One region of the Xanthobacter nonsaccharivorans genome, then DNA from elsewhere that is predicted to be linked to it. Evidence: riboswitches for the same ligand, from Rfam matches in the RefSeq annotation. Region 1 holds a riboswitch; each other region holds the start of a gene.
What was found. A riboswitch is a leader RNA that binds a small molecule or an ion and turns the genes downstream of it on or off. The one in region 1 is predicted to bind cobalamin.

Region 1 (7,479 bases):
TCGAGCCGCACGTCGATCCGGTCGGTGACGGCCACGGCGACGAACGCCTCGATGCCCTGCGACACGGCGCTGGAAATGTTGACGTTCTGGTACGTCGCCGGGTCGTAGCTGATGAGGTTGGTGATGTCGTTGTGGAACCAGGTGGCGCCGAACAGCACCTTGTCGCCGAAGGCCTTCTGCTCGAAGCCGGCATCCCAGCCCGTGCTCTCCTCCGGCTTCAGGGCGGCGTTGCCGTAATAGGGGGCGTAGAGCTGGTACAGGGTCGGCGCCTTGAAGCCGGTGCCGTAGCTGGCCTTCAGCTTGGTGCCCGTCTCGTCGAACAGGAGCGCCGGGGCGAGACGGAAGGTGGTGTGGTCGCCGAAGCTGTCGTCGCTGTCATAGCGCACGTTGGCGGCGAAGAAGAGCCGGTTCCAGAGATTGCCCTGGTATTCCGCATAGGCGCCGGTGTCCCCGGTCGCGGCATCCATCTGCGTGTAGGCGGTGGAGGAGGTCATGCTCTCGTTGCGCCGCTCCACGCCCGCGAGCAGGTTCTGCCCCGGCGCCATCACGAAATTGGAGCGCAAATAATAGATCTGCCGGTCGCCCTCGTAGGTGCCGTTGACCGAAGGGTTCGGCCCCGTGGTGGGGTTGGAGGTGGAGAGGTCGCTGATGCCGAAGGTGGTGACGAGGCGGTCGTCGAACGCCTTCCACACGCCCTCGCCCTTGGTGAAGAACATGCTGGCGTAGCTGGTGGAGCGCTGCGCCGCGGGCACGCCCTCGTAAGTGGGCGGGGGGTAGGTGTCCGGCGTGTAGGCGAGGCTGGTGTCGATGTAGCGGGCGACGAAATTGACGGCGAAATTGTCCGTGGCCTCCCAGTCGAGGCGGGTGGAATAGGTCCAGTTGTCGTAGGCGTTCGGGCTGGTGGGCCAGCCAAGCGGCACGATGTTCTGCGGCGTCACCGGGATGTCGGTGGAGGAGAAGTGGGTGACGTTGAAGGAATAGGCCAGCTTCTCCGTGGAGCCCGAGAGGCCCGCATACTGGTTGAAGGTGCCCAGCGCGCCACCCTCCACATAGCCCGTGACCTTCGGCGGCCCCTCCCCCTTCTTGGTGGTGACGGAGATGACGCCGCCGATGGCGTCCGAGCCGTAGAGGCCCGATTGCGGGCCGCGCAGCACCTCCACCCGCTCCAGGTCCGAGGCCAGGAGCTGGCCGAAGTCGAACGCGCCGTTGGGGGTGGAGGGGTTGCCCGCGTCGATGCCGTCGATGAGCACCTTCACGTGGTTGGAATTGGTGCCGCGGATGAACACCGAGGTCTGGCCGCCGGGCCCGCCGGTCTGCACCACGTTGAGGCCGGGGAGCGCTTGCAGCACGTCCGGCAGGGTGCGCTGCTGGGCGCGGGCAATGTCATCGGCGGTGACGACGCTGACGGAGCTCGCGACCTCCCGCTCGGGCGTCGGCAGGCCGGTGGCGCTCACCACCACCTCGGGGAGCTCGACGGCGTTCTGGTCGGCGGCGGACTGGGCGCGGACGGCAGCCGGCGCGGCGAGCAGGGCAAGGACCGGGAGGGCAAGACGGGCCGCGTCGCGGACGCGGAAGGAACAGGCGGGGGGCATGGCAGCCTCGGCGGGACGAAGTGGTCCGTCACCGCGAACGAGGCTTCCCCCCGGTCCCACGGGACCGGACGACAAACCACCATCAGGACACCCCGCCCGACGTGCTCGCGCGTGACCACGGCTGACGGCAGGTCTCCTGGCTCACGGGTCGTCGTCCGTTCCGCCGCCTTCCCAGGCCGTGGGGCCCAGTGGCAGATGGCGGGGGACTCGCCGCTTACAGTTGCGGGGGCAGCCGCGGCTTGGCCGAGCGAATCGGCGCACCGCGTTCCCTTTTGATCCCTTGCGGGAACCGTCGCGGCCACGCTAGTCGCGAACCGGGCGTGGCGTCAATGGGAGGCGCGGTGTCCAGCGGCCGGGAGACCTGGCACGCGGATCACGCTCAGGGCCGCCCCCGGCCCACGCGGTCCGGCATCAGCACCAGAAGGGTCCCCGCCAGCACCAGCGCGATGCCGCCGGCGGCGGACAAGGTCCAGTGGAAGGCCTCGAACCAGGTGGAGATGGCGAGGGCCACCAGCGGGAACAGCACGGTTCCGTAGCCGGCCCGGCTCGCGCCGATGCGGCGGATCAGCATGAGGTAGATGGCGAAGCCGGAGAGGGTCTGCGCCAGCACCAGGAAGGCGAGCGAGCCGAGATAGCGCGCGTTCCATTCCACGATGAAGGGCGAGCCGCGCACCAGCGCGATGGCCGCCAGCACCACGAGGCCATAGAAGAAGCCCCAGGCAGTGAGCGAGGTGAGCGGATAGCCGCGCCGCGCGGCGATGCCGGAGAACAGGCTGCCGAGGGAGAAGCACAGGGTTCCGGCGAGGGCGAGCCCCAGGCCGGCGCCCACCCCGTCCACGCCATTGCCCTCGGCGATGGCGGGCCCGAACACGAGGCCGAGCCCCGCGACGCCCGCCGCCCCGCCGATGAACACGCGCCGACGCACTGGCCGGCCGAGCACGGCGGCGGAGAGGAAGGGGATGATCACCGCCGAAAGGGCGAACACCACCGACAACAGGCCCGAGGGCAGATGGTAGCCCGCATAATAGAAGCTCACGAAGTTCAGGGAGAACAGCGTGACGCCCATGGCGGCAAACAGCACATGGTCACGCACGCCGAAGGCGAGGCGCCCGCGGGTGGCCACCACCAGGGCGAACATGGCGCCGGTGGCCATGAGGAAGCGCCAGACGCCGGACACCTCCGGGGCGACCACGCCGAGCTGCAGCTTCAGCGGCAGCCAGCCGGTACCGAAGATGAGGATGGTCGCCACATAGAGCAAAGCGTCGGTGGCGCCGAACGGGGCATCGGCAGAGGACCGGACGACAGGCATGAAGGGGGTTCCAGTCTCGGCCCACCAGCTGGAGCGCGATCCGGGCAAATTGAAACCATTGGCCCGGTGAATCGCCCGCCAACTCGCAGATAGAGACCGCGTTCTCTAAGGAAAGTCGCCGGAGCCGTATATATCGTGCATCGGCATGGCCGGCATGCGCCAGCCGCATGCCGGAAGCGGCGTGGCCGTTTCCAGGGCCCGCCGGGGCTTCTCCCGCAAGGAAAAGGACAGCGGCGCGCGCCCCTGCCGCGCCCCGGGCGAGGGCGGCGCCGGGCGCCCATTTGCGCGATGAGGGACCGCGCCGAGGGGTCAGGCCACCTTCAGCACCGACATCATGCCCGCGGCCATATGGTAGAGGTGATGGCAGTGAAGGTACCACTCCCCCTTCTGCCCGGCGTCGAAGGCGATGGTGACGGGCACCTGCGGCGGCACCAGCACCGTGTCCCGCACCGGGCCGGGGAAGCGCTTCCCGCCGATGCCCACCACCTGGAAATGGTGGCCGTGCAGGTGCATGGGGTGGCTCATGGCGGTGGGGTTCATGAAGGTCATCTCCACCCGCTCGCCCGAGCTCGCCGCGAACGGCGCCACCCCCTCCGCATAGGTCGCGCCGTTGATGGTCCAGCGATAGCCGGACTCTTCGCCCAGCATCACCGGAAACACCCGGTCGGCCGGCTTCTCGTCCAGCGGCCGGGAGGCGGCGAGCCGTCCCTCGAAGCCGAGGTCGATGAGGCCCTGCGGCGTGTCCGCCGTCTCGGCGACGCGTGGGATGGCTGCCCCGGCCGTCGCCAGCACCACGCCGGTGCGGCGGTCCGAGCCCTCCACCTGGGCCAGCACCGGGAAGGCGCCGCCGGTGGCCGGAATGCGCACCACGAGGTCGATGCGCTGGCCCTGGGCAAGGGGGAACACCTCCGCCCCCAAGGGCTCGCAGGGCGATCCGTCCACCGCGACGCAGCGGGGCCGCAGGTCCGGCACGGAAATGAAGAAGGCGGTGGCGGTGCCGCCATTGATGAGGCGCAGGCGCACCCGGGCGCCCTTCTCCACCTGCACCACCTCCGGATCGGCGAGGGTGCGCCGGTTGGCGAGAAAGGCGTCATAGGCCACATCGTTGGCATGCACCATCACCGCGCCCGCGCCGCTCGCGCCATGGGCGGAATGATCCATGCCCGCCATGGCATTGCCGCGTGCCGCGGGCGCCGCCGGCGTGGCAGCGCCATGGGCGCCGTGCCCGCCAGGGGCGGTGCCGCCGCCGAGGCCGGCGAGGATCTCCTGCGGGGTGCGGAAGGAGAAGTCGTGCAGCATCACCACCACGTCCTGCACGTCACCCGCGTCATCCTCCCGCGTGACGAGGGGTGCGGCGAGCAATTGCTGCTCGCTCAGCGTGTGAGAATGCATCCAGTGGGTGCCGGGGGTCAGCTCGAAATTCACGAAATCCGTCGCGCCGGCGGACAGTGCGCCGCCGCCGGGCCGGGCGCGGTCCTCCTCCGGGGGGGCCAGCACCTGGCCGTGCCAGTGCATCACCAGCGGCAGGTCGGTGGCGTTCAGCAGCGGGCCGGCGAGGCGCTCGCCGGCCTTGGCGAAGAGCCCGTCGCCGGACGGGCCGCGCACCGTGAAGACCTTGGCCGGCTTGCCGTTCACCTCCAGCACGGCGGTGTCCACCGTCAGAAGCGGCTCCGCCCGGGCGCTGCTCCAGCGCCCGGCGAGGGCGAGCGCGCCCATGGCCGCGCCACCGGCTAGCAGGCTGCGGCGGGTGAGACTGGGGAAAGCAGGCATCGACGTCATCAGTGGTCTCTCTGGCGCGGCGGCGCCCGCCGCCGGGGGTGCGATGACGCCCCAGAATTGTGCCTGCGCAGAGGCATACTCCGGGGCGCCGCCGAGCAAAAGATGGTGTTCCCGCCAGTTGGCCGTGCGGCCTTTCGCGGCACCGGACGGTGGCGCTGCGGCAGGCCGCGGGCCTCTCGCAGCGTCATGGTCGCGTGCTCTACACCGCATGCCCGATGAGGGCGCCGATGGCGGCGGTGACCGCCATGGCGAAGGCGCCCCAGAAGGTGACCCGCACCGTGGGCTTCAACACCGCCGCGCCGCCGACCTTCGCGCCCACCGCCCCCAGAACGGCAAGGCAGGCCAGCGACCCCGCCGAGACGACGAGGGGCACGGCGCCGGACGGCGCTGCCACCGTCAGCACCAGCGGCAGGGCCGCGCCCGCCGCGAAGGTGCCGGCCGAGGTGAGCGCCGCCTGCACCGGGCGGGCGACCATGTGCTCGGACAGGCCCAGCTCGTCCCGCATGTGGGCGCCGAAGGCGTCCTTGGCCGTCATCTGCTCGGCGACCTTCAGGGCGAGGGCCTTCTCGACGCCGCGCTCCACATAGATGGCGGCGAGCTCCGCCAGCTCCGCCTTGGGCTGCTCGGCCAGCTCCCGGCGCTCTCTTGCGAGGTCGGCGGCTTCCGTGTCGGCCTGGGAGCTGACGGAGACATATTCCCCTGCCGCCATGGACATGGCCCCGGCCACCAGCCCGGCGATGCCGGCCACCAGCGCCTCGCCGGTGCCGGTGGAGGCCGCCGCCACGCCCACCACGAGGCTGGCGGTGGAAATGATGCCGTCGTTGGCGCCGAGCACTGCGGCACGCAGCCAGCCGATGCGGGAGATGAGGTGGTTCTCGCGGTGCATGGTCCCTCCCTGCGACGGCGCGGGAGCGCGCCGGCCTGTCCTTATGGTGCAGCTTTAGCGCATCGAAGCTGACAGAGAGCTGACAATGCGCAACTGCGACGTGGCGGGATCGCCGCGGCCGCGGCAAACCTGAAGGAGGCGAAGGCGTTGCCCCATCGACCTGCGCCCGTTGCCCCCGACAGCGGCGGCGTCCGCCGGCGGACCGGTTTGGATCGATCTAATTTTTCGTTGACCACCCCGCTTTCCTTCCCTTAGACAAAACGTGCCGCGAGGCCCGGCAAGGGTCCGTGGACACGGGAGGACAGCGCAGGTGGTGGGCAAACGGAGCCGCAAGGCGGCCGCCCTGGTCGAGCGTGCCGCGAGGCCCGCGGCGACGGTGCAGCATGCGCCGGCAGTGGCGGCGCAGGCAGAGGACGCGCCGGCGCCCGGCGGCCATCGCGTGACGCTGAAGGACGTCGCGGCCCGCGCCGGCATGTCGCGCGCCACGGTCTCCCTCGTCCTGCGCAAGAGCCCCCTCGTCAGGCAAGAGACCCGCGCCAAGGTGGAAGCCGCCATGGCCGCGCTCGGCTATGTCTACAACCGCCGCGCGGCGAACCTGCGCTCCGGCGCCTCGCGCACCCTCGGGCTGGTGCTGTGCGAGATCACCACCCCCAATTATTCCCAGCTCACCGCCGGCATCGACGACGTGCTGGACGGCGAGGGCTACATGGCCTTCATCGCCAACACGGTGGAGGACGCCGCCCGCCAGCGCCGCGTGCTGGTGCGCATGCAGGAGCACGGGGTGGACGGCATCGTCGTCGTCCCGGCCGAGAACACCCGCGCCGACGCGCTGGAGGCCGGCCATTGCGCCGGCATGCCCTGCGTGCTCGCCCAGCGCCGGGTGGAGGGCTTCCCGGCCGACTATGTGGGGCCCGACTACGGCGCCGGCATGGAGCTGGTCACCGAGCACCTCATCGCCCTCGGCCACACCCGCATCGGCTTCGTGGGCGGCGTGCGGCGCATCGCGCCTCTGGCGGAGCGCCTCGCCGGCTTCCATCGCGCCCTGCGCCGCCACAAGCTGAAGAGCGGGCCGGTGGTGCCCTGCGCCGTGCTCGACCGCTCCTCCGGCTATGACGCCGGGCGCGAGCTGTTCGCCCGGCCCGACCATCCCTCGGCGGTGGTCTGCTACAACGACATCGTCGCCTTCGGCGTGATGCTGGCGCTCTCCGAGCGCGGCCTGGTGCCGGGCAGGGACGTGGCCGTGGTGGGCTGCGACGACGTGGCGGAGGCGGGCCTGCACCAGCCGACCCTCACCACCTTCACCACCGATCCGCGCGTGGTGGGCCGGGAGGCGGCGCGCCTGCTGCTGCGCCGCATCGCCCATCCGGACCGCCCGCGGGAGGAGATCGTGGTGCCGCCGCGCCTCGTCATCCGCCAGTCGTGCGGGAGCGGCCAAGCCACGTCGCGCAAGAGCCAAGGCAAGGACCAGGGCAAGAGCAGCAGCCACAAGAGCGGCGGCGGCGACACCGGCCGGCGCGCGCCCCATCGCACGCCAGGAGGCGCCCGATGAATTATGTCTTCCAGTTCGGGGACGTCTTCAACGCCTGGCCGGAGCTCCTGCTCGGCGCCTGGCTCACCATCCGCCTCTCCGGCCTGGCGATGACGCTCGGCCTCGTCGTGGCGGTGATCTGCGCGCTGGGCAAGACGCAGGGGCCGCGCCCGGTGCGCTGGCTGGTGGACCTCTATGTGGAGGTGATCCGCAACACGCCCTTCCTGGTGCAGATCTTCCTCATCTTCTTCGGCCTGCCGCGGGTGGGGCTCAGGCTCGACGCCAACGAGGCGGCGCTGCTCGCCATGGTGGTCAACGCCGGCGCCTATTGCACCGAGATCGTGCGCGCCGGCATCGAGACCATCCACAAGGGGCAGATCGAGGC
Region 2 (7,479 bases), 480 kb from region 1:
GAGGGGCTGGACAGCTTCGTGGTGGACGACGGCGCCGGCGCCTTCAGCGAAGGGGACGTGCCGGACGGCTGCATCGGCGTTGCCGCCAACGTGCCCGGCAATGTCTGGAAAGTACTGGTGGAGGAAGAGACGGTGGTCTCCGCGGGTGACACCATCGCCATCATCGAGAGCATGAAGATGGAGATCTCCATCATCGCCCATACCGGGGGACGGGTCCGTGAGATCCGCGCCATTCCCGGCCGCACCGTGCGGTCCGGCGACGTGGTCGCCGTGCTCGAAGCCCTGTGACGGAGAAGAGCCCATGACGTCCGATCGACCGCTCAGCGGCCATCGTTCCGCGCAGCCCCCGCGCGGGGAAGTCGTGCCCATCGCCGTGGTCGGGGCGCACCTCTCCGGCATGCCGCTCAACCCCGAGCTGACGGAAGCTGGCGGCGTGCTCGTGAAGCGCTGCCGGACGGCGCCGGACTATCGCCTGTTCGTGCTGCCCGACACCACCCCCCAGAAGCCGGGCGTGGTGCGCCAGCCGGGCTTCGCCGGCCCGGGGCTGGAGGTGGAGGTGTGGGCGCTGCCCCCCGCCGCCTTCGGCCACTTCGTCGCCCGCATCCCCGCGCCCCTGGGCATCGGCAAGCTGAAGCTGGACGACGGCAGCGAGGTGCCGGGCTTCCTGTGCGAGGCCCATGCGGTGGCGCAGGCGCAGGAGATCACCGCGCTCGGCGGCTGGCGGGCCTATGTGGCGGGCCAGCGGGGCTAGAGCCATCCGGTCAGATGGAAGCGCCAGGCGCTTCCATCTGACCGGTGAAGCACCCCTAATGCATTGAGCAAACTATCAATTCCGTGACATCTGCCGCGCCGAGGCCTCCCCATCCCTTCGCGCCATTTGACAACCGTCCCCGCCGCTGCCTTTAGTGGCGGCGTCGAAGGTCCCGTGTTCGGCACGGGCGTAAAAGGGAATGCGGTACGGAGGCTTGCCCTCCAATGCCGCGGCTGCCCCCGCAACTGTCGGCGGTGAGTCCCTGCCAGACGCCACTGGAGCAATCCGGGAAGGCGGCAGGGACGCGGAACCGCGAGCCAGGAGACCTGCCTTCGACAAGGTCCGCGCCGGGCGGGGTGCTCCGGTTCTGCGTCCCTTGAAAGCCCGCGCCTGCGGGCGGCATGCGCACCCATGGGACCGATCGGGTGGAGCGCGGCGAGCATCCGGACATCTCTACGACCGAGGGGACGGCATCGGCCTCCTCCGACGGCGGCTGCGCGCCCGCCCCCTGCGCGACGCCCGGCATCACCCTCTTCGTCTGCACCACCTGCCGGACACCGGATGCGCCGGCCGATGCCCCGCGCGCCGGCGCGGCCCTCGTCGAGGCGACTCGCGCTGCGGCCACCGGAGACATGGCGGTGAAGGGCGTCGCATGCCTCGCGAATTGCAAGCGTGCGCTCTCCGCCGCCCTGGTCCGTCGCGACGGCTGGACCTATCTGTTCGGCGACCTTGGCACCGAGGCCGCCCCGGACCTGATCGAAGGCGCGCGCCTGCTCGCCGGCTCCGCCGACGGCCTCATGCCCTGGCGCGGCCGGCCCGAGGCGCTCAAGCGCGGCATGGTCGCGCGCATTCCCCCCTTCACCTTTGAGGAGCCCTGATGACCTCGCTCGCCCGCGTGCCCTGCACCATCGTCACCGGCTTCCTCGGCGCGGGGAAGACGACCCTCATCCGTCACATGCTGGAGAATGCCGGCGGCAGGCGCCTGGCGGTGATCGTCAACGAATTCGGCGACGTGGGGATCGACGGCGAGATCCTGAAGGGCTGCGGCATCGAGAGCTGCACCGAGGACACCATCGTCGAGCTCGCCAACGGCTGCCTGTGCTGCACGGTGGCGGACGATTTCGTGCCGGCGCTGGACCAGATTCTCGCCCGCTCGCCGCGGGTGGACCACATCCTCATCGAGACCTCGGGCCTCGCTCTGCCCAAGCCGCTGGTGCAGGCCTTCCAGTGGCCGGCCATCAAGGGCCGGGTGACGGTGGACGGGGTGGTGGCGGTGGTGGACGGCCCGGCGCTGGCGGAAGGGCGCGTGGCGCCCGACCTCGCGGCGCTGGACGCGCAGCGGGCGGACGATGCCAGCCTCGACCATGACGACCCGGTAGAGGAGGTGTTCAAGGACCAGATTGCCTGCGCCGACCTTGTGATCCTCTCCAAGAGCGACCTTCTCGACGCCGCGGGCTTCGCCATCGCCGAGAAGGCGGTGGCCGGCGCCCTGCCCCGCGCGGTCAAGCTGGTGCGGGCCACCGGCGGCAAGGTGGACCCCGCCGTGCTGCTCGGCCTCGGCGTTGGAGCAGAAGACCAGATCGACGGCCGCCGCACCCACCACGACGACGAGGAAGACCACGACCACGACGAGTTCGAGAGCATCGTCCTTGAGCTCCCCGAGATCAGCGATCCCGCGGCGCTCGCCCGGCGCGTGGTGGCGGCGGCCGAGACTCCGGACGTGCTGCGCGTGAAGGGCTTCGCTTCGGTCAGCGGCAAGCCCATGCGCCTCCTCGTGCAGGGCGTGGGCCCGCGCGTGTCGCACCATTTCGACCGGCCGTGGGGGACGGGGGAGGAGCGGCGCGGCGCCCTGGTGGTGATCGGCCTCAAGGGCTTCGACCGGGCGGCGGTGGAACACGCCATCCTCGGGTGAGACGCTAGGGCCGTTTCGCATTTCGGCGAAATGGATCTAATGATTTGATCTGGCGTGTTTTCCCCATGCGGACCTGAACCAGACCTGCCATGCACATCCTCGCCACCACATCGACGACGCTGGAGGATCTGGCCGAGCCGGTCGATCTCGCCCAGCCGCCCGGCGACATGGTGGCGCTCTCCTTCACCGACAGCGACCTCATCGCCCTTTCCGCCGCGTGGCGCACTGGGCGCGAGGACCTGCCCAGCCTGCGCCTCGCCCGGCTGAAGGACCTCCGGCATCCCATGTCGGTGGACCTGTGGGTGGAGAAGGTCGCGTCGCGGGCGAAGGTGGTGCTGGTGCGCCAGCTGGGCGGTCTCGACTGGTGGCGCTACGGCGCCGAGCAGCTTGCGGCCATGGCCCGGGCACGCGGCATCGTCCTCGCCTTGCTGCCGGGCGAGGACCAGGATGACCCGCGCCTCGCCGCCCTCTCGACCCTGTCGGAAGCGGAGCTCGCGGAATGGCTCGCCTGCTTCCGGGCCGGCGGGCCGGACAACATGGCCGCGGTGCTGCAGCGGATGGCGCAGGCGGCGGGGCACCGGCCCAGGACACCCGTTCCGCCGCCGCGGCCGGTGCCGGATGTGGCCTTCTACCGTCCGGGCATCGGGCTGGTGGAAACCGATGCGGCCTGCGCGGCCGCGCGCGCCGACGGCCGGCCCGTCACCCTCATCCTCTTCTATCGTTCCCAGTGGCTGGCGGCCGACACGGCGGCGGTGGACGCCCTTTGCGCGGCGCTGGACGCGCGCGGCATCACCCCGCTGGCGCTGTTCGTCCCCAGCCTGAAGGCTGGCGAAGCGCGCGCCGCCGTGCGCGCGGTGGTCAACGCCGTGTCTCCCGCCGCCGTCGTCACCACCACCGCCTTCGCAGCAGGAGAGGCGGCGGAGCTGTTCCCGGCCGGCGGCCCCCCCGTGCTGCAGGCGGCGCCAGCCACCACGGCCCGCGCCGCCTGGCAGGAGAGCCCGCGCGGCCTCTCCGCGGCTGATCTCGCCATGCATGTGGTGCTGCCGGAGCTGGACGGGCGGGTGCTCGCTGGCGCGTTGTCCTTCAAGGATTTTGCACCGACCGACGCCGATCTCGCCTTCGCCCCCGCGGTCAACCGCGCCGAGCCGGACCAGGTGGCCCACGTGGCGGACCGCGTCGCCGGCCTCGTGCGCCTTGCCGGGACGCCACGGGCGGAACGGCGCCTTGCGATCCTGCTGCCGGACTATCCCGGCGCCGAGGGCCGCTCCGGCTATGCCGTGGGCCTCGACGTGCCGGAGAGCGCCCGCCGTCTGCTGCACACCCTCGCAGCGGAAGGCTATGCGGCCGGCGTCGCCCCGGCCGACGCGCAGGCGCTCCTGGCCGCCATCGCCCCCCGCCCGACCCTGCCGCTCTCCGACTATCGCCGGCTGTTCGAGCGCCTCCCCGAGGCCGCGCGGGCCGCCATCACCGCCGCCTGGGGCGCGCCGGAGAAGGACGCGGACGTGGCGGACGGCACCTTTCACGTCCGCCTTGCCACCTTCGGCAACCTCACCCTCGCCTTCGCGCCGGATCGCGGCGCCGCCCTGGACCGGCGGGCGGATTATCACGACGCCACCCTGCCGCCGCGCCATGGGCTGCTCGCCTTCGGACTGTGGCTGCGGGAGGAACTCGACGCCCACGCCCTCGTCCATCTCGGCGCCCACGGCACGCTGGAATGGCTGCCGGGCAAGGCGGTGGCGCTCACCTCCACCTGCTTTCCCCGCGTGGTGACGGGGGCACTGCCGGTGATCTATCCCTTCATCGTCTCCAATCCCGGCGAGGCGGCACAGGCGAAGCGGCGGCTTGCCGCCGTCACCATCGGCCACCTGCCGCCGCCGCTGGCCGCGGCCGGCCTTTCCGAGGCCGAGCAGAAGCTGGAGCGGCTGGTGGACGAATATGCGCAGGCCGACGGCCTCGACCGGCGCCGCCGCGAGCGCCTTGCCGCCCTCATCGTCGAGACGGCGGCCGAGACCGGGCTCGCCGCCACCGCCGGCGTCACCTCCGGCACCGATCCCGACGAAGCCCTGCGCCGGATCGACGCCTGGCTGTGCGACCTGAAGGACCTCGCGGTGAAGGACGGCCTCCACGTCTTCGGCCACGCCCCGGAGACGCTGGCCGACCCCGCCTGCCGCGCCTGCGCCGGGGCGGAGACCCGCGCGCTGCTGACCGCCCTTGATGGCCGCTTCGTGCCGGCGGGTCCGGCCGGCGCCCCGGCACGGGGACGGCGTGACGTCCTGCCCACCGGGCGCAACCTCTTCACCGCCGATCCGCGCACGCTGCCCACCCCCACCGCCTGCGACCTCGCCCGCAAGGCGGCCGACGAAGCCTTGCGCCTTCTCCTTCAGGAGCAGGGCGACTGGCCCCGCGCGCTGGTGCTGGACCTGTGGGGCAGCGCCTCCCTGCGCACGGGCGGGGAGGAAATCGCCCAGGGCCTCGCCTTCCTCGGTTGCCGGCCGGTGTGGGACGCGGCGACGGGGCGCGTCACCGGCATCGAGGTGCTGCCACCGGCCGTGCTCGGCCGCCCCCGCATCGACGTGACGTTCCGCATCTCGGGCCTGTTCCGCGACATCTTCCCCGCCCAGATCGCCCTCCTGGACGCCGCCGTGCGCGCCGTCGCCGAACGGGACGAGGAGGATGCGGAGAACCCGCTGGCCGCCGCCCGCCGCCGGGGCGAGGATCTCTCGCGCCTGTTCGGTTCCGCCCCCGGCGCCTATGGCGCGGGCATCGAGGCCCAACTCCAGCGTGGCGCCTTCGAGGATCGCGCTGAGCTCGGCCGCGCCTATCTGGAGGCCGCCTCCCATTCCTATGGCGGGACGGACGGGGCGGCCCACCCGGCCCCCGGCCGGTTCGCCCTGCGGCTCGCCGAGGCCGATGCCCTGATCCACGGCGCGGACGATGCCGCCCGCGACCTGCTGGACGGCAGCGAGGATGCCGCGTTCATCGGCGGCTTCGCGGCGGCAGGCGCCGCCCTCGGCCACAAGACACATCTCATCGTGCTCGATACCACGAACCCCGACTGTCCTCGGGCCCGACCGCTGGCGGAGGCGCTGACCCGGCTGGTGCACGGGCGGGCGTCCGCCACCTTCATCCGCGGCCAGATGCGCCACGGCCCGCGCGGGGCGGGGGAATTCGCGGAGACGGTGGACCGGCTCGTCGCCTTCGCAGAGACCACCGGGGAAGTGCCCTCCGCCCTGTTCGACAAGCTGCACGCGGCCTATCTGGCCGATCCCTCCGTGCGCGCCTTCTTGCTCGACCAGAATCCGGATGCGGCCCGCGCCATCGCCCGCCGCCTCGCCGACGCCCGCCGGCGCGGTCTCTGGCACGCGCGGCGCAACGATCTCGACGCCGACCTCGACACCTTTCTGGCCGAGGCGACCTCGCCGAAGGAGGCGGCCGAATGAGCCCCGTTCCTCCCAGCCGCAGGGGCGCCTGCCCCGCCTTCCTCGCGCCCATGGAGACCGGCGACGGGCTGGTGCTGCGCCTCTTCCCGGCCGATGGCGCGCTCACCTTCGCCCAGCTCTCCGGCATCGCGCAGGCGGCGCGCGTGCTGGGCAACGGGATGATGGAGGTGACCGCCCGGGGCAGCCTTCAGGTGCGCGGCCTGAGGGCGGAAACGGTGGAGCCGCTTCGCGAGCGCATCATCGCGCTCGGTGTCACGCCGCGGCTCGGCCACGCCATCGACCTCTCGCCCCTCTCCGGGCTCGACCCCACGGAGATGGCCGACGCCCGCCCCCTCGCGCGGCGCATCCGGGACGGCATCTCGGGGCTGGAAGAGCGCTTCGGGCCGAAGGTCTCCGTCGTCATCGACGGCGGCGGCGCCATCAGCCTCGATGGGCGGAAAGCGGATGTGCGGCTGAAAGCCCGGCGCGGACAAGGCGATGCGGTCTGGACCGTCGCAGTCGGCGGCGGTCCCGCGGTCTTCGGCTCCGGAGCAGAGGCGGCGGAGCACGCCGTCCATGCCCTCACGCGCCTTGCGGCGCTGGGCCGGCGCGCCCGTTCCACGGATCTGCCGGGATGCGGCGACACGACGGACGCGATCGACACGCCTCCCGCTCCTCCCCTCGGCCGGATCCCGCTCGCGGACACCACCTTTGCCTTCGGCATCGGCCTGCCCTTCGGCGCTGGCGAGGCGGCGCTCTTCGCCGCCCTTGCCGCCGCGGCCGAGACGGCGGGCGCCCGCGACCTGCGCCCGGCGCCGGAGCGCACCCTCCTCGCCACCGGGCTGCACGCAACGGGCGTGGAGGCCTTCGCCGCAGCCGCCGAACAGCTCGGATGCATCGTCGCGCCGAAGGATCCGCGCGCCTTCGTCGCCGCCTGCCCCGGTGCGCCGGCCTGCGCCTCCGCCCATTTCCCCGCGCGGGAGCTGGCACCGCAGGTGGCGTCCGTCCTTGCTCCGCTGCTGGATGGAACGGTGTCCGTGCACCTTTCTGCCTGCACCAAGGGCTGCGCGCACCCCGCGCCCACCACCCTCGCCTTCGTGGGCATGGACTGCGGGGTCGCTCTGGTGCATGAGGGCGCACCGTCGAAGGCCACCGGCCCGGCGCGGCCGGTGGAGCAGCTGGTGGAAGAGCTTCGCGCCCTCGCCGCCACGCCGCGCGCCGCGGGCGAGACGGGACGCGACCTCATCCGCCGCATCGACGCGGCACGGCTGTGGGCGCGCCGGGACCAGATGCAATCGACGATCGGGACGTGACGAGCCGCGCAGAATGACTTCTTCCTTCGATTACGTGCGCGACGGCACGGCCATCTACGAGCGATCCTTCGCCATCATCCGTGC
Region 3 (7,479 bases), 2.2 Mb from region 1:
GGCGATCACCTTGGTGTCCTCGTTGTCGCGCAGGAGGAAGCGGCCGCGATTGTCGTCCAGCACCGAGACATCCGCCGCATAGCCCACCTTCAGCGCCCCGATCCGGTCGGAGAAGCCGAGCATCTGCGCGGGGTTGGAGGTGACCATGGGCACCACCTGCTCGAGCGACAGGCCAAGCGCCATCATGGAGCTCATGGCCTGGGTGAGGCTGAAGCGCGCCTGCCCCTTGAAGGGGTGGTTCTCGTCGTCATGGTGCTCGGCCGGGGTGCCGGCGGGCGCGGGCACGTGGGTGTTGTAGCCGTGCATGTCGGCCCCCAGCGTGTGCGGCACGACGCCGGCGGCGATGGCCTTCTTCGCGAGCCGGTAGGAGAAGTGGCTGCCGTGTCCCACGTCCACCTTCAGGCCGCGGTCGAGCGCCGCCTGGATCACGTGGTGCACCTGCCCCTCGCGGTTCACGAAGCCGCCGGGATGACGGGTGAAGGGATGGGCGAGGATGTCGCCCGCCTTCAGCAGCGGGATGACGCGCTCCAGGATGGTGTCCGCATCCTCGCCGTTGGCGCCGCTCTCCGGCAGGCCCCAGAGGGCGCCGAAATGCACATAGAGCGGGATCTCCGCCTGGCGGGCGATCTCCGCCGCCATCTCCATCACGCGGATGCCCCAGCGGGCGAAGCCGCCGATCTCCGCATGGCCCTTGATGCCGCGCACCATGTCGCGGTTCGCCACCGCCGAGCGCACGGTGGCATCGATGTCCACGCAATCGGGGCTGTAGAGGTTCGGATAGTAATGGCCTTCCAGGCCGCCCACGAGATAGGCGGAGAGGAAAGCATAAACGCGGGTATGGGCAGGTTCCGCGATGAACTTGCGGAAGCCGGGCAAGGTCATGCAGGAGGGGCCGCCCTGGTCGATCACGGTGGTGACGCCGGACTGAACACCCACCATGTCGGGATTCAGGCCGAAACGGCCGGTGACATATTGATAGACATGGCCGTGGGTATCGATCAGGCCCGGCAGCACGAGCTTGCCCGACACGTCGATCACTTCCACCGCGCTGGAGGGCAGGATCGTCTGTGCCACCGCCGCGATGCGCCCGTCGCGCACAGCGACGTCATAAGCGCCGTCGATGCCGGACGCCGGGCAGATGACGTGCCCGCCTTTCAGGACGATATCGTAGCCCGCAGGTTCAGCCATCAGGGGTCTCCATCCATGCACGCGCGGCCTGACGGCGCGCCGGGAAATTGCGAAGCATGCTTCGTATTCCCTCAATGCACGGGACATGCCAGAATTGACATGGATCAAATCCACGGTTGGCCGGGAACGCCGCGCGGACACGGGGGCAGGATGAAAAAGAGCAGCAACACAAAGGCTTCCGGGGACACCGCACCATCGGACGCCTCCGAGGCGTGGCCGCTGTTCGACCGGCCGGGCTTCCTCGCGCGGCGGGTCCACCAGATCCACGTCAGCCTATTTTCTGAGCTGTGCGCGCCCTTCGGTGTGACCCCGGTGCAATACAGCCTGCTGAGCGCCCTGGCGGGGCGGGAGGAGGCGGACCAGACCACCCTCTCGCGCATCGTCGCGCTCGACCGCACCACCACCACCGGCGCTCTCAAACGCCTTGTGGCGCGGGGGCTTGTGAAGCGCGGCACCTCGGCCACGGACCGCCGCTCGCAGAGCTGCTCCCTCACCGAGGACGGGCGCCGGATGCTGGTGGAGATGGAAGCCTCCGCCCGCAAGGCCCATGCCGCCACGGTGGAGATGCTCAGCCCCGAGGAGCAGCATCATCTCATTGAGGCGATGAAGAAAATCGTCGCGGCCCATGGGGGCCGCCAGAGCGGTTTCGACTTGCTCTAGATTTAAGCAGCTGCCTGCCCCGTCGACATCTGCCCCCGCAGCGGACAGCAGCGACATCGCCGCGCGCGTCTCGGCTCGCTCCGTAACACTTGGCCCCAAGCGGGCCTTGCCGGTGTTGGGGCAGATCAAGGCCAGCGCCGCGGTGCCCATGTAGGGAGGAATTCCTCTCCTGCCCGCCCGGTCATCCCTGCCCTCATGCTCGCCCGCTTTCGTCCGACCGATGGACGGTCCCGGCCGCCGCCGTCCCTCCGCTGGCGACGCTCGTCATCGGGCTCGCCCCTGGCCTCATCCCCTTTCGACGCGCACGCCCACCGCGCCTCGCCCTGGGCGGACGACGGCGCCCTGTCCGACGCGGAGGATGCCGCGCCCACCGGCGAAGCCTGCTTCCCCCCTCGTCCCCTGCCGGCGCGCCCCGTTGATGCCCACACCGGCTCCGCCTCGCCCCGCCCGGTAAAGCAGGCGGCCAGGCGCGGCTGGTCGGGGCGCTGCCCCGCCTGCGGAGAAGCCTCCCTGTTCCACAGCTGGATGGTGGTGCACGACCTATGCCCACCCTGCGGCGCGGCCCTTGCCCATCCGCGCATTTGCGATGCGGTGCCCGCCGTGGCCGTGCCCCTCGCCTTCGTCGCGGCGGCCGTGCTCGGCGGCGTGCTGGAGCTGCTCGGCAGCGTGCCGCTCGTTCTGGAGATCGCCGCCAGCGAGGCGGTGGCCGTGACGACCGCCCTCCAGGTGCTGCCGCGCGCCAAGGGCCTGCTGGTGGGGCTCTCCTGGGCGCACCGCGTGGGCGGCCTCGATCCGCGGGAGCCGGACGCGGGAGACGGCCCCCTGCCCGAGGTGCGGTAGCGCCGCGCCAGCCCCAACGAAAAACGCCGGCGGGGGTGCCGCCGGCGTCGAGCTTGCGTCCGGTTCGGGCGGCACGCGCCGCCCGGCTTCAGACCGCCTCGTAGAGGCGCTTCTCGATGAGCATGTTGCCCTTGAGGGCGTGGAGCGCCTTGGCGGCGGCGAGCACGGCAAGGTCCACCAGCGGCTCCACCAGGATCACCAGCAGGTAGGCCCCGCTGAAGGAGGCGACGGAGGCGATGTTGTCCACGGTGAAGCCCTGGCCGTAGACGGCCCAGAACGCCACCCAGGCGACGATGCCGGCCTGGTAGGTGGTGGAGAGGGCCAGCGCCTGGCCGTACTTCAGCTCCACATAGGGCGTGTTGGGCGCGATGGTGCGACGGGCGACCATGCCGAGGCCGAACAGCGGCACCAGCAGCGTGGTGATGTTCATGCCGTATTGCGGCAGGTCGAACGGGGCGAAGAACAGGCCCTGGATGAGCAGGCCGAACGCGAGGCCGATGGCCGCCGGCGCCATGCCGAAGATGAGGAACAGGGTGGAGCCGAGGATGAGGTGCACTTCCGAGACACCCACCGGATAGTGGGGCAGCACCTCAAAGAAGGAAAAGACGAGGGCGGTGGCCGCCGCGCTGCGCGACGCGAGCGAGACGAGGCCGCGCTCGCGGGCCGCCTCATAGGCGAGCTTCAGGCCATAGCCGCCCACGCCTGCCGCGGTGACGTAGCTGAGCCAGATCTTCCCGCCGTCCACAAGACCGGGTTCGATATGCATCGTGTTTCTCCTTCGCCGTCTCACCCGACGGCGCCAAGCCAGACCGATGCGCAAGGCCGGTCTCCTGACTCGCGGGTCGCAGCAAACCCTCCGTCTTCCCGGCATCGGCGAAAGCCGTTGCCAGTGACACAATGGAAGGCCGCTCGCCGCTCACAGTCGCGGGGGCGGTCGGGGCTTCAGGCGTGGCGACGCCCTTCCCCGTTCCCGTTTCAGTCCGGATGCGATGCACCCGGAGCACCTTACGCACCTGCAAAAGGGCGCTGAACGCGCCCGCCTGTCAAGCTGCGCGCAGGGGATAAGGCGAACCGGGCGGAACATGAAGACCGCCGTGCATACGGCCACCGCGCCTCTACCACCGTGAGCCGATGGGGCCCGGCGCGGAGCCCCCCTCCCCCCGCGCGCCAGAGCGCGTTCCGCACAGGTGGTCCGCCCTCCGGCGTCTCTAAGCGAGCGGATCCGGCCTCCAGGGCATCGGCTATCGGCTCCGTCCGGGGCACGATTCGACAAACGCTCCAAGGTCCAGGCGTGAACGCCGCGACCTCGGGCAAGGCCTTGTGTGGACGGGAGCACAATGCCGGCGCGGCCCGCCGGGTCGGCAGGCCGCGGATGGGGGCGAAGACTATTTGGCGGCCTGCTGGCTCACCAGCGGGCAACCGCCTTCGTTCAGCGGGCGGAAGGCCTCGTCGCCCGGAATGACGCGGATGAGCTTCAGATAGTCCCACGGATACTTCTGCTCGGCAGGCGCCTTCACCTGCAGCAGGTACAGGTCGTGGACCATGCGGCCGTCCTCGCGGATGCGCCCGCCGTGGGCGAAGAAATCGTCCACCGGCGTCGCCTTCATCTGCCCCACCACGGCCTGCGTGTCGGTGGTGCCGGCGGCCTTCACCGCCTTCAGATAGTGCAGGATGGCGGAATAGGTGCCGGCCTGCCCCATGGTGGGCATGGCCTTGTGGCGCTCGTAGAACCGCTTCGACCAGGCGCGGGTCTCGTCATTGAGGTCCCAGTAGAAGCCCTGGGTGAGGATGAGGCCCTGGGCCGTCTGGAGGCCGATGGCGTGGATGTCGGTGATGTGCAGGTACAGCCCCGCGAGCTTGATGCCCGACTGGGGAATGCCGAACTCGTTCGCCTGCTTGATGGCGTTCACCTGGTCCGCGCCGGAATTGGCGAAGGCGATGAGCCTGGCGCCCGTGCCCTGCGCCTGCAGCAGGAAGGAGGAGAAGTCCGAGGCGCCCTGGGGGTGGCGCACGGCGCCCACCACCTTGCCGCCGCCCTTTTCCACCGCCTTGGCCGTGTCGCGCTCCAGCGCCGTGCCGAAGGCATAGTCGGCGGTGATGAAGAACCACGGCCCGTCCTTGGCCAGCGAGGCGCCCGTGCCGGCGGCCAGCGCATAGGTGTCGTAGGTCCAGTGGATGCCGGTGGGGGCGCAGGCCTTGCCGGTGAAGTCGGACGAGCCGCCGGTGGAGGCGAGCACCAGCTTGTTCTTCGCCCGGCCGATCTCCTGCACCGCCAGCAGCACGGAGGAGGTGGGGATATCGGCGATCACGTCCACCCCGTCCTGGTCGATCCAGCGGCTGACGATGGCGGCGCCCACGTCCGGCTTGTTCTGGTGGTCCCCGGCGATGATCTCGATGGGCCGGCCCAGCACGCTGCCGCCGAAATCCTCCACCGCCATCTGCGCCGCGATCACCGAGCCCGGCCCCGCCATGTCCGCATAGATGCCGGACTGGTCGTTCAGCACGCCGATGCGCAGGGGCTTCTGGTCGGCCCGGGCGATGTCCGCGCCGGCGAGAAAGGGAACAGCCAGCGCGGCGACAAGGATTGCCCAACGGGCGGGAACACGACGCATGAACGGTCTCCACGAATTTGTGGGACCGATTAACCGACAATATCGAGTGGATCAATTAATTTACGGATATGACGCGATATACGTTCGTTTAACATATACTTTCCGTCATTAAGGCCCGCGGAAAAAGGCGCCGCCCGGCCGATCCGGGGAGCCGCTGCCGCATCGGCTCAGGACCCCCAGCCGCCGCCCAGCGCCTGGAACAGGCTGGTCGCCGCCTGCACCCGCTGGAGCCGCACCTGCACGAGGCCCACCTCGGCGGTGAAGAAGGTCTGCTGGGCCTGCAGCACCGCCACCAGCGTGGTGGTGCCGCCCGCCAGCTGGGATTCCGCCACCTGGAAGGCGGTGCGGGAACTCGAAACCACGTCGCCCTGGAGCTTCACCTGGCGGTTGGTCTGGTCGAGGGCCACCAGAGCCTTCTCCACGTCCGCGAAGGCGGAGAGGATGGCCTTGCGATAGGACTGAAGGTACTGCAATTGCAGGCCCTTGGCCTGGACCAGCTGGCTCTCCAGCAAATAGCCGTCGAAGATCGGCTGGGTCAGGCCGGCCACCAGCGTGTAGTACCACGCCCCCGGCTGGAACAGGGCCTTGAGGGCGGCGCTCTGCACCCCGCCGGTGGCGGTGAGCTGGATCTGCGGCAGCATGGCCGCCTGCGCCGCCGCCACGCTGAAGCCGGAGGACTGGAGCTGCGCCTGCGCCAGCGCCACGTCCGGCCGCCGCAGCAGCAGATCGGAGGGCAGGCCCGGCGTCACCCGCGGCACCGCGATCTGCGCGAGGCCGCCGCGCGGGGCGCTGAGCGTCTCCGGCGTCTGCGCCACCAGCACCGCGAGGGCGGCCACGTTCTGGCGCAAGGTGATCTCGATGGGCGGGATGGAGGCGCGCACCTGCGCCACCAGCGCCTCCTGCTGCGACACGTCCAGCTGCGAGACGGTGCCGCCCGCGAACTGCCGCTTCACCAGGTCGAGGATGCGGGTCGCCGCCTCGAGATTCTGCCGGGCGATGTTCAGCTGGTCGCGGGAGGCGAGGATCTGGAAATAGGTGTTGGCCACCGCCACCTGGGTGGAAAGGGCCACCACGTCGCGGTTGAAGCGCGCCGCCGCCGCGCTCTCCTGCGCGGCATAGAGGCCGTTGCGGTACTGGCCCCAGAAATCCACCATGTAGCCGGCGGACAGGCCCAGCACGTTGAGGCCGCGGGTGGTGCCCGGGCTCCCGTTGCTGCCGGCCGTGCGCACCTGCTCCGCCGTGCCGTCGAAGGTGAGGGTGGGATAGAGCGGCGCGCCGGAGATGCCCACCTGCGCATCCGCCTGGATGATCTGCGCCACCGCCACGGCGATGTCGAGATTGTAGGTGCTCGCCAGCTCCACGAAGCGGGTGAGGTCCGGCGCGCGGAAGCCGCGCCACCAGTCCGGCTGCGGCAGGCTGGCGTCGGGGTTGGCCGGCCCTTCCGTGAAGCGGGGCGGCACGGCGATGCCGGTGGCCGGCGTCTCCGCCTCGGGCAGGCAGCCCGGGAGCAGCAGCGCGAGCGCGCCGGCGAGGATCGCCCGGCGTCCGGGACGGAAGGGTGTGGTCACGGGGTCCATCTCATTCGGCAGGGGCCGGCGGCGGCGCGAGCCGGGCGCGCCGGTCCGCAGCGGAGCGCCGTCCGCGCAGGCGCTCCACATAGAGGTAGACCACCGGCGTCGTATAGAGGGTGAGCAGCTGGCTGAGCAGCAGACCGCCCACCACGGCGATGCCGAGCGGCCGGCGCAGCTCGCTGCCTTCGCCGAAGCCGACCATCAGCGGAATGGCGCCGAACAGCGCCGCCATGGTGGTCATCATGATGGGGCGGAAGCGCAGCAGGCAGGCGTGGAACACGGCGTCGCGCGGGGCCATGCCCTGGTGCCGCTGCGCCTCCAGCGCCACGTCGATCATCATGATGGCGTTCTTCTTGACGATGCCGATGAGCAGCAGCACGCCGATCAGCGCCATCACGTTGAACTCGCTGCCGAAGGCCATGAGGGCGATGAGCGCGCCCACCCCCGCCGACGGCAGGGTGGAGAGGATGGTGACGGGATGGGCGAAGCTCTCGTAGAGCACGCCCAGCACCAGATAGACGGCGACGATCGCCGCGAGGATGAGCAGCGGCTGGCTGGAGAGCGACTGCTGGAACGCCTTGGCCGTGCCCTGGAAGCTGCCGTGGACG

Region 2: another riboswitch for cobalamin. It lies ahead of V5F59_RS06765 (DUF1636 family protein); the one in region 1 lies ahead of V5F59_RS04550 (TonB-dependent receptor plug domain-containing protein).
Region 3: another riboswitch for cobalamin. It lies ahead of V5F59_RS14540 (energy-coupling factor ABC transporter permease); the one in region 1 lies ahead of V5F59_RS04550 (TonB-dependent receptor plug domain-containing protein).

Annotation. Positions count from the first base shown of each region.
Region 1 is NZ_CM195526.1:988,032-995,510, reverse strand. It holds gene V5F59_RS04550 (TonB-dependent receptor plug domain-containing protein) at 1-1,592, opposite strand, end outside; cobalamin riboswitch at 1,702-1,901, opposite strand; gene V5F59_RS04545 (DMT family transporter) at 1,972-2,901, opposite strand; gene V5F59_RS04540 (multicopper oxidase family protein) at 3,211-4,680, opposite strand; gene V5F59_RS04535 (VIT1/CCC1 transporter family protein) at 4,880-5,566, opposite strand; gene V5F59_RS04530 (LacI family DNA-binding transcriptional regulator) at 5,880-7,115, shown strand; gene V5F59_RS04525 (amino acid ABC transporter permease) at 7,112-7,479, shown strand, end outside.
Region 2 is NZ_CM195526.1:1,467,998-1,475,476, reverse strand. It holds gene uca (urea carboxylase) at 1-288, shown strand, start outside; partial or broken gene V5F59_RS06770 (allophanate hydrolase-related protein) at 332-751, shown strand; cobalamin riboswitch at 902-1,099, shown strand; gene V5F59_RS06765 (DUF1636 family protein) at 1,153-1,629, shown strand; gene cobW (cobalamin biosynthesis protein CobW) at 1,629-2,663, shown strand; gene cobN (cobaltochelatase subunit CobN) at 2,753-6,103, shown strand; gene cobG (precorrin-3B synthase) at 6,100-7,395, shown strand; gene V5F59_RS06745 (precorrin-8X methylmutase) at 7,409-7,479, shown strand, end outside.
Region 3 is NZ_CM195526.1:3,158,063-3,165,541, forward strand. It holds gene V5F59_RS14525 (amidohydrolase/deacetylase family metallohydrolase) at 1-1,188, opposite strand, end outside; gene V5F59_RS14530 (MarR family winged helix-turn-helix transcriptional regulator) at 1,339-1,848, shown strand; gene V5F59_RS14535 (DUF983 domain-containing protein) at 2,374-2,688, shown strand; gene V5F59_RS14540 (energy-coupling factor ABC transporter permease) at 2,777-3,454, opposite strand; cobalamin riboswitch at 3,492-3,711, opposite strand; gene V5F59_RS14545 (ABC transporter substrate-binding protein) at 4,074-5,300, opposite strand; gene V5F59_RS14550 (efflux transporter outer membrane subunit) at 5,468-6,868, opposite strand; gene V5F59_RS14555 (efflux RND transporter permease subunit) at 6,879-7,479, opposite strand, start outside.